One region of the Pseudaeromonas paramecii genome, then DNA from elsewhere that is predicted to be linked to it. Evidence: predicted binding sites of a transcription regulator. Region 1 holds the regulator's gene; the other holds the start of a gene.

Region 1 (4,376 bases):
GGCACTGGTGGACAGGGGCGAGAGCAGGGCTGTCTCATGCTGGATGGCCTGCTCCAGGGTCAGTTGCTTGCGGGACAGGGGGTGCAGCCGCCGGGTCTCGCTGTAGCGGCGGATGAGAATGGGGTTGTCGGCATCGATGAAGAAGCTGGTGAATTCCAGATCCGAGGCCTGACGCAGCAGCCCCAGGATACGTTCCAGATCCTCGCTCTGCTCCGGCAGGTTGCGCACGTCTATGCTGACCGCCATCTCCTCGAACTTGCCACGCAGCTCGGCCACCAGTTGTGGCAGCAGGGAGACCGGCAGGTTGTCGACACAGTAGTAACCCAGATCCTCCAGTACCCGCAGGGCTATGGTCTTGCCGGAGCCGGACCGGCCGCTGACGACGATGAGTTTCATGGGCTCCTCAGGGGGCGGTGATCAGTTGGTAGAGCATTTCATCATTGTCCGCCAGGCGCAATTGGCGACAGAGGTTTTTGTCACTGAGTTTTTTGGCAATCAGCCCCAGGGTTTGCAGGTGCTGCTTGCACTGGCTCTCGGGTACCAGCAGGGCAAACAGTATGTCGACGGGTTGGTTGTCGATGGCATCGAAGGGGATGGGCTGCTCCAGGGTCAGCAGCACACCGGTCACCGGCAGCTCGTCCGGGATACGGCCGTGGGGGATGGCGATGGCGCCACCAATGCCGGTACTGCCCAGCTTCTCCCGGGCCAGCAGGCATTCGAACAGCTCCTGGCTGTCGATGCCCAGCTGTGCGGCGGCAAGTTCACTGATGATTTCGATGGCGCGTTTTTTACTGGAGCAGGGAACTGCACTCTTGGTGCAGTTCCCGCTGAGCAGGTCGGAGAGTTGCATGGTTATTTGCTGGAGATCTTTTCTTTGTGTTTGATGAGTTGCCGGTCCAGCTTATCGATCAGGGCATCGATGGCGGCGTACATGTCCGCATCCTGGGCATTGGCAAAGATTTCGCCGCCGTTGACGTTCAACTTGGCTTCGGCGATTTGATTGAGCTTCTCCACGTTCAGGATCACCTGGACGTTATTGATCTGTTCGAAGTGACGCTCCAGCTTGGCAAACTTGGTGGTGACAAAATCGCGCAGGGGATCGGTGAGTTCGATGTGATGACCTGAGAGATTAATTTGCATAACGTCGTCCTTAAGTAGGGCCCCGTAAGTGTGACTTACAGTAGGCGTTTGCGCTGACTAGACGGGGGAATCGACAAGGACTCGCGGTACTTGGCGATGGTCCGTCTGGCTACCATGATACCTTGCTCGGTGAGCAAATCCGCGATCTTGCTATCGCTTAAGGGTTTTGCCGGGTTTTCGGCCGCCACCAGCTTCTTGATCAGGGCACGGATGGCGGTGGAAGAGCACTCCCCCCCACTCTCAGTATTGACGTGGCTGGAGAAAAAGTACTTCAGCTCGAAGATACCCCGCGGGGTATGCATGAATTTTTGCGTGGTCACCCGGGAGATGGTGGACTCGTGCATCTCGACGGCTTCGGCCACGTCGTTGAGCACCATGGGCTTCATGGCCTCTTCACCGTATTCGAAGAAGTCCTGCTGCTGCTTGACGATGCAGTTGGCCACCTTGAGCAGGGTCTCGTTGCGGCTCTCCAGGCTCTTGATGAACCACTTGGCCTCCTGCAGGTGCGAGCGAATGAACTGGGTATCGCTGCTGTTGCGGGCGTGACGGGCCATGGAGGCATAGGTTTCGTTGATGCGGATCTTGGGCATGGCATCGGGATTAAGCTCCACCACCCACTTGCCCTGCTTCTTGCTCACCGCCACATCCGGGATCACATACTGGGAGTCGGTTTGCATCACCCGATTGCCGGGTCTGGGCTCCAGCTGCTGAATGAGATCCAGCACCTCCTTGAGCTCGGACTCCTTGAGCTGCATCTTGCGGGCCAGGGTGCGATAGTCCCGGTTGCCCAGCAGATCCATGTGTTCGGCCAGCACCTGCTTGGCCTCGGCCAACCAGGGGATGCCGGGCGCGTATTGGCCCAGCTGGATCTGCAGGCACTCCTGCACCGAGCGGGCGGCCACGCCGATGGGGTCGAAGTGCTGCACCCGCTTGAGCACGGCGGTCACCTCGTCCAGCTCAACCTGGATATCCTCATCGCTCACCGCCTGAACGATATCGTCCAGATCAATGGTGAGGTAACCCGAGTCGTCGATGGCGTCTATGATGGCCAGGGCGATGGCCTGATCCACCTCGCTAAAGGGGGTGAGCTGCATCTGCCACAACAGGTAATCCTGCAGCGTCTCTGTGGTTTCGCCCTGATAGAGGAAGTCTTCATCGCCACTGATGGGGCTGCTGGACTGGCCGGAACCGGCAGCGGTGTAGACCTCGTCCCAGGAGGTATCCATGGGCAGATCATCCGGCAGCTTGTCCTGTTCCATGGCTTCGCTGGTATCCAGCTGGCTGCTGTCCTGTGCTTCCTCGCTGGGTTGCTCTGACTCGTGGGTATCGCTCTCCTCCTGCTCCAGCAGCGGATTGGCATCCAGCGCCTGTTGGATTTCCTGCTGCAGCTCCAGTGTGGAGAGCTGCAACAGACGAATCGCCTGCTGTAGTTGTGGCGTCATGGCCAGAGACTGACCCAGTCGCAACTGTAAGGATGGCTTCATCTATTTCCGTATGTCCTTGTTAATGCAATGCCGGTGACGAGAAGATCAAATGCTGAAGGCGTCACCCAGGTAAACCCGCTTCACCTGTTCATTGGCCAAAATCTCGCTGGGTGTCCCTTCCGCGATCAGATGTCCATGGCTGACGATATAGGCTTTCTCGCAGACATCAAGTGTTTCCCGCACGTTGTGGTCTGTGATGAGTACGCCCAATCCCCGATCCCGCAGGTGTTCTATGATGCGTTTGATATCGTTCACCGAGATGGGATCCACCCCGGCGAAGGGCTCATCCAGCAGGATGAAGCGGGGCTCGGCGGCCAGGGCCCGGGCGATCTCCACCCGACGGCGCTCGCCACCGGACAGGCTCTGGCCCAGATTCTGGCGGATATGGGTGATGTGAAACTCCTCCAGCAGGGACTCCATCTTCTGCCGCCGTTCCTCCTGGGTCAGTTCAGGGCGGATCTGCAGCACTCCCAGCAGGTTCTCTTCCACCGTCAGGCGACGAAAAATCGAGGCCTCCTGGGGCAGGTAACCGATGCCGTTACGGGCCCGCAGGTGCATGGGCATGGAGCTGATGTCCAGCTCGTCGATGCAGACCTGGCCGCCGTCCTGCTGTACCAGGCCGACGATCATGTAGAAGGAGGTGGTCTTGCCGGCGCCGTTGGGGCCCAGCAGACCCACCACCTGGCCGGCGGCCACCTGGAGGGAGACGTCGCTCACCACCTGGCGACCCTTGTAGCTCTTTTTCAGATTGGCGGCATGTAACAGGGCCATGGCTTAGGGTTTCTCCTGGGCCGGTTGATCGAAGCTGCCCATCTCGTCGGGCAGGAAGATGGTCTTGACCCGGGAGCCTCCGCTGCTTTCGGCCACCATCTGCTGTTTCTGGATGTCATAGCGGATCTGGTCACCGCTGATCTCGTTGTCCGACTGCTTGATGCGGGCGTTGCCAGTGAGCAGTACCATGCGCTCCTTGAGCTTGTAACTCAGGCGATTGGCCTGGGCATCCACCGGCTTGCCGTTATCCAGCACCTGGTGGAAGCGGGCCGGGCGGCCGGTGGCTATCATCTCATCGGCACCCTTGTCACCGTGGCGGATCACCTCCACCTTGTCGGCATGGATTTCGATGGTGCCCTGACGGATCACCACATCATCCAAAAAGGTCAGCCTGTTGTCGTTGAGCTCGGCCACCTGGCGCACCGAGTCCACGTAGACCTTCTGCTTGTAGTCGCTTTGCTTGGCCATCACGGGTTGCAGGCACAGGGCCAGCAGGCACCACTTAAGGCTGGTTGAAGTAGATACCATGACTCTTGTCCAGAATTTCATAAATGCGTTGATCCAGTTGCCCCAGTAAGCCCACACCTTCCAGGTGGAAGCGGGGACCTTCCATGGTCACGGGATGATGGTTACGAACCTCGTTACGGAGCAGATCCATCTCCAGATAGGGAGTCTCGAGCCAGTCCAGGGTGTCATTGGCGGTCAGGGCCAGGATGCGGACCTGATCCCGTAAGATGGCGTTGTCGTTGAGATTGAGGATGCCCTGCTTGGCGCTGATGCGCCACTGGGCTTGGCCCTGCTCATCGTGAGCAATGATAACGGGGTTGAACAGCTCCGTCTGCTCCAGCTGATTGTAATATTCGGTATAGTCCGCCGAGACCTCGTTACGCAGCTGGCCGTTGTCGCCAAAGTTCAGGTACTTGAGCTTGTTGGCGGTAAAGGTGGGCTGGTAGTACTCCTCGGGATTGGTGAGGGTGCCGG
Region 2 (4,376 bases), on a different contig from region 1:
TCAATCTTGATACCAGGGGGCAGCTCCAGCTCCACCAGGCGGCGCACCTGTTCCAGTACCGAGTGGACATTATGCACCTGGTGACGCCCGGGGCGTTGCGGCCCCAACAGGCGATCCACCAGGTTCCGCAACCTGTCGGCCTGGGCGATGATGATGCCGGTGTATTCCTTGAGGCTCTCTTCCGGTAAAGCCTTTTCCAGCAATTGGGCCGCGCCCCGCAAGCCACCCAGGGGGTTCTTGATCTCGTGGGCCAGGCCTCGGACCAGATCCCGGGCGGCCAGCTGTTGTGCGTGTTGCTGGATTTCCTGACTGATGCGCTTTTGCTGGTCGATCTTGCGCAGCTCCATCAGTGCCAGCTGTTCGTGATTTTCAAACACCGCCATGACGCTGACTTCCACCAGCTTGGCTTCACCCTCCACTACCAGGGTGACTTCATTATCGGTGAAGCCTTGGCCGATTTTCAGGCAGGCGCGCAGCCGCTCCAGATCCAGGGAGAGATACTCCACCAGTTGTTCCAGGCTATGACCCAGCAGGCGGCGTGCACTGACCCCCAGCAGCTGCTCGGCGGCTGGGTTGACGTAATGAACCACCATGTTGGTATCCAGCAGCACCACAGCGGTCAGCAGGTTATCCAACAGGGTCTTGGGCAAGTCAGGACGGCTATCCACGGCCGGTCTCCCTAAAATGATGCAGTGCACCAAAAAGGACTTTTAATCTACCTGTATTGGTGCAATCAGCCAGCGCTTTTAGCCTGGCGAGCCCGGTTTAGCACGGATGCCTTGTGCAGGTAGACGGTAATGGAGGATGACGATGCAAGTACCTTGCCGTCTTTATCCAGTAGTTGAAGCTGGATCTGGTGGGTGCCGCGTTCCACATTGCTTAATGAAACCGGTAACTGATTGGTCAGCGTGCTGGTCTGCTGGCCATCCAGCAGCACTTTTATCTGGAAACCCTGCTTGGGGGTAAAAGGAAGCACTCGTGCCTTGAGGGGGATTTGGCCCTCGTTATTCCACAGTGTCTCCTGATCCTTGGGACTGGTCAGCTCTAGGGTATAGGCGGTCTCTGGGGGCGTGGTCTGGTCGGCTTGCGTTGGCTGATTGGTCTGAACTGGGGCAGCCGGCGTCGGTGCGCCCTGAGGAGGCGTGGTCATTTGTAGGGTTTCCGACTGGGCGCCGGGATGAGGTTGATCCGAGAAGTGGATAACCCCCTGGGCATCCACCCAGCGATAGATGGTTTGAGCGGCCTGCAGGGGCAGGGCGAGGCTGAGCAGCAACCAGGCAAGACGCATGGGTTCCTCCTTGAGGGTAAAAGGTCTCGGGTCTCATTATTGGAGAGTCGCCAAAAAAAAACCCGCCTAGATGGCGGGTTTTGGGGACTGGCTCTGCTTATACGGAGTAGTACAGTTCGTACTCAACCGGATGCGGAGTCATGCGTACGCGATCCACGTCGGCTTGCTTCAGCTCCAGGTAGGAGTCGATGAAGTCGTCGGAGAAGACGCCACCACGGGTCAGGAACTCACGGTCGGCATCCAGAGAGGCCAGAGCCTCGTCCAGAGAACCGGACACGGTCGGGATCAGCGCTTCTTCTTCCGGCGGCAGATCGTACAGGTTCTTGTCCATGGCTTCGCCCGGATGGATCTTGTTGATGATGCCGTCCAGACCGGCCATCAGCTGAGCAGCGAAGGCCAGGTACGGGTTGGCAGCCGGATCCGGGAAGCGAACTTCGATACGACGGGCCTTCGGGCTCGGTACCAGCGGGATACGGATGGAGGCAGAGCGGTTACGGGCGGAGTAGGCCAGCATAACCGGTGCTTCGTAGCCAGGAACCAGACGCTTGTAGGAGTTGGTAGCCGGGTTGGTGAAGGCGTTCACAGCCTTAGCGTGCTTGATGATACCGCCGATGTAGTACAGAGCGGTTTCAGACAGACCACCGTACAGGTCGCCGGCGAACAGGTTAACCCCATCCTTGGCCAGAGACTGGTGGCAGTGCATGCCTGAACCGTTGTCACCAAACATGGGCTTCGGCATGAAGGTTACGGTCTTGCCGTAAGCGTGGGCCACGTTGTGGATGACATACTTCAGCACCTGAACTTCGTCAGCCTTCTTGGTCATGGTGTTGAAGCGGGTGGCGATTTCGTTCTGACCGGCAGTGGCCACTTCGTGGTGGTGAGCTTCAACCACTTGACCCATCTCTTCCAGGATCAGACACATGGCGGAACGCAGGTCTTGGGAAGAGTCAACCGGAGCAACCGGGAAGTAACCGCCCTTAACGCCGGGACGGTGGCCCTTGTTGCCATCTTCGTATTCGGTGGCGGAGTTCCAGGCTGCTTCTTCGGCATCAACCTTGAAGAAGGAACCGCCCATGGTGTTGCCGAAACGGACGTCGTCAAACACGAAGAATTCCGGCTCCGGTCCGAACAGGACGGTGTCGGCGATGCCGCTGGACTTCAGGAATTCTTCAGCACGCTTGGCGATGGAGCGCGGATCGCGATCGTAGCCAGTCATGGTGGCGGGTTCCAGGATGTCGCAACGGACGATCAGGGTCGCTTCTTCGGTGAAGGGATCCATGACGGCGGTAGAGGCGTCGGGCATCAGAACCATGTCAGATTCGTTGATACCTTTCCAACCGGCGATGGAAGAACCGTCGAACATCTTGCCGTCTTCGAAGAAACCTTCGTCGACTTGGTGAGACGGGATGGAAACGTGCTGTTCCTTACCCTTGGTATCAGTGAAGCGAAGATCAACAAATTTCACTTCTTGTTCTTTGATCATCGCCAGAACATTTGCAGCGGACATGTCAACTAACCTCCGGTGTCGTAAAAACGTATTCGAAATCAACAGTGCCTCGGAAAAGAGGTCTGCTAAAAGCGTGCCAAAAAATTAATTCCTTTAACTTACAGAGAGTAATGGCTTTGAGCCGATCCACCAAAAACCGGCATGCATCAATATGGTGCATCGAAAACCATTTTGAGGCCCCAAAATGGGTCAATTGGTTCGCCAGGTCCACTCGCTCTGGGCTCATAGTGTGAGGCAAGGCAAAATTTGATCACGGAATTTCAGTTGAATTTGCTATGAAGATCACAAGTGGCCGAGTAGAATGACTGCCCAATTTTTCCCCACTTGTTTTAGAGGCGAGGATGTTAGACAAGCTCCGCAATATTGCCATTATCGCGCACGTTGACCATGGCAAAACCACACTGGTAGATAAGCTGTTGCAACAATCCGGCACCCTGGACCGCAATAGCGAAGGCCAGGAGCGGATCATGGACTCCAATGATCTGGAAAAGGAGCGTGGCATCACCATCCTTGCCAAGAATACCGCCATTCGCTGGAATGACTACCGCATCAACATCGTCGACACCCCCGGCCACGCCGACTTCGGTGGTGAAGTAGAGCGGGTCATGTCCATGGTCGATTGCGTACTGCTGCTGGTGGATGCCGTGGACGGCCCCATGCCCCAGACCCGTTTCGTGACCCAGAAGGCGTTCGCCCAGGGTCTGCGTCCCATCGTGGTGGTCAATAAGGTTGACCGTCCTGGTGCCCGTCCGGACTGGGTCATTGATCAGGTGTTCGATCTGTTCGACAACCTGGGCGCCACCGACGAGCAGCTGGACTTCCCCATCGTCTATGCCTCCGCGTTGCAGGGCTACGCCACCCTGGATTTGGATAAGCCGTCCGACAACATGGATCCCCTGTTCCAGGCCATCGTTGATTTCGTCGAGCCGCCCAAGGCGGATCCGGCCGGCGAATTCCAGATGCAGATCTCCCAGCTGGACTACTCCTCCTACGTGGGCGTCATCGGCATCGGCCGTATCACCCGTGGCAGCGTCAAGCCCAACATGCAGGTGACCGTAGTGGGTGCCGATGGCAAGACCCGTACCGGCAAGGTGGGTCAGGTCATGGGTTACCTGGGCCTGCAGCGCACCGAAGTCACGGGTGCCCAAGCCGGTGACATCATCGCCATCACGGGTCTGGGTGAGCTGAAGATCTCCGACACCATCTGCTCCAACGCTGCCGTGGAGGCCCTGCCGCCCCTGTCGGTGGACGAGCCTACCGTCACCATGACCTTCCAGGTCAACACCTCGCCGTTCGCCGGCAAGGAAGGCAAGTTCGTCACCTCCCGTAACATCCTCGAGCGTCTGCAGAAGGAGCTGGTGCACAACGTGGCCCTGCGGGTGGACGAAACCGAAGATCCGGACAAGTTCCGTGTCTCCGGCCGGGGTGAACTGCACCTGGGCATCCTGATCGAAAACATGCGCCGCGAAGGTTTCGAACTGGCCGTGTCCCGTCCCGAGGTCATCATCAAGACCATCGATGGCGTGCGCATGGAACCGATGGAAACCCTGACCGTGGACATCGAAGAGCAGAACCAAGGCG

What was found. Region 1 encodes sigma-54, which starts transcription at its own class of promoters, with help from an activator protein. Its sites were predicted from a motif close to TGGCACNGTTTTNGCTT; they were not measured.
Region 2: glnA (glutamate--ammonia ligase) is a predicted target of sigma-54. The motif match lies at 2,858-2,874, and genes of this name have one in related genera.

What each region holds. Positions count from the first base shown of each region.
Region 1 covers NZ_BAABFC010000012.1:7,448-11,823, forward strand. The annotation lists gene rapZ (RNase adapter RapZ) at 1-396, opposite strand, end outside; gene ptsN (PTS IIA-like nitrogen regulatory protein PtsN) at 404-850, opposite strand; gene hpf (ribosome hibernation promoting factor) at 853-1,140, opposite strand; gene ABD847_RS08615 (RNA polymerase factor sigma-54) at 1,176-2,624, opposite strand; gene lptB (LPS export ABC transporter ATP-binding protein) at 2,670-3,395, opposite strand; gene lptA (lipopolysaccharide transport periplasmic protein LptA) at 3,399-3,923, opposite strand; gene lptC (LPS export ABC transporter periplasmic protein LptC) at 3,898-4,376, opposite strand, start outside.
Region 2 covers NZ_BAABFC010000029.1:98,521-102,896, reverse strand. The annotation lists gene glnL (nitrogen regulation protein NR(II)) at 1-668, opposite strand, end outside; gene ABD847_RS16340 (DUF4124 domain-containing protein) at 734-1,288, opposite strand; gene glnA (glutamate--ammonia ligase) at 1,386-2,795, opposite strand; gene typA (translational GTPase TypA) at 3,137-4,376, shown strand, end outside.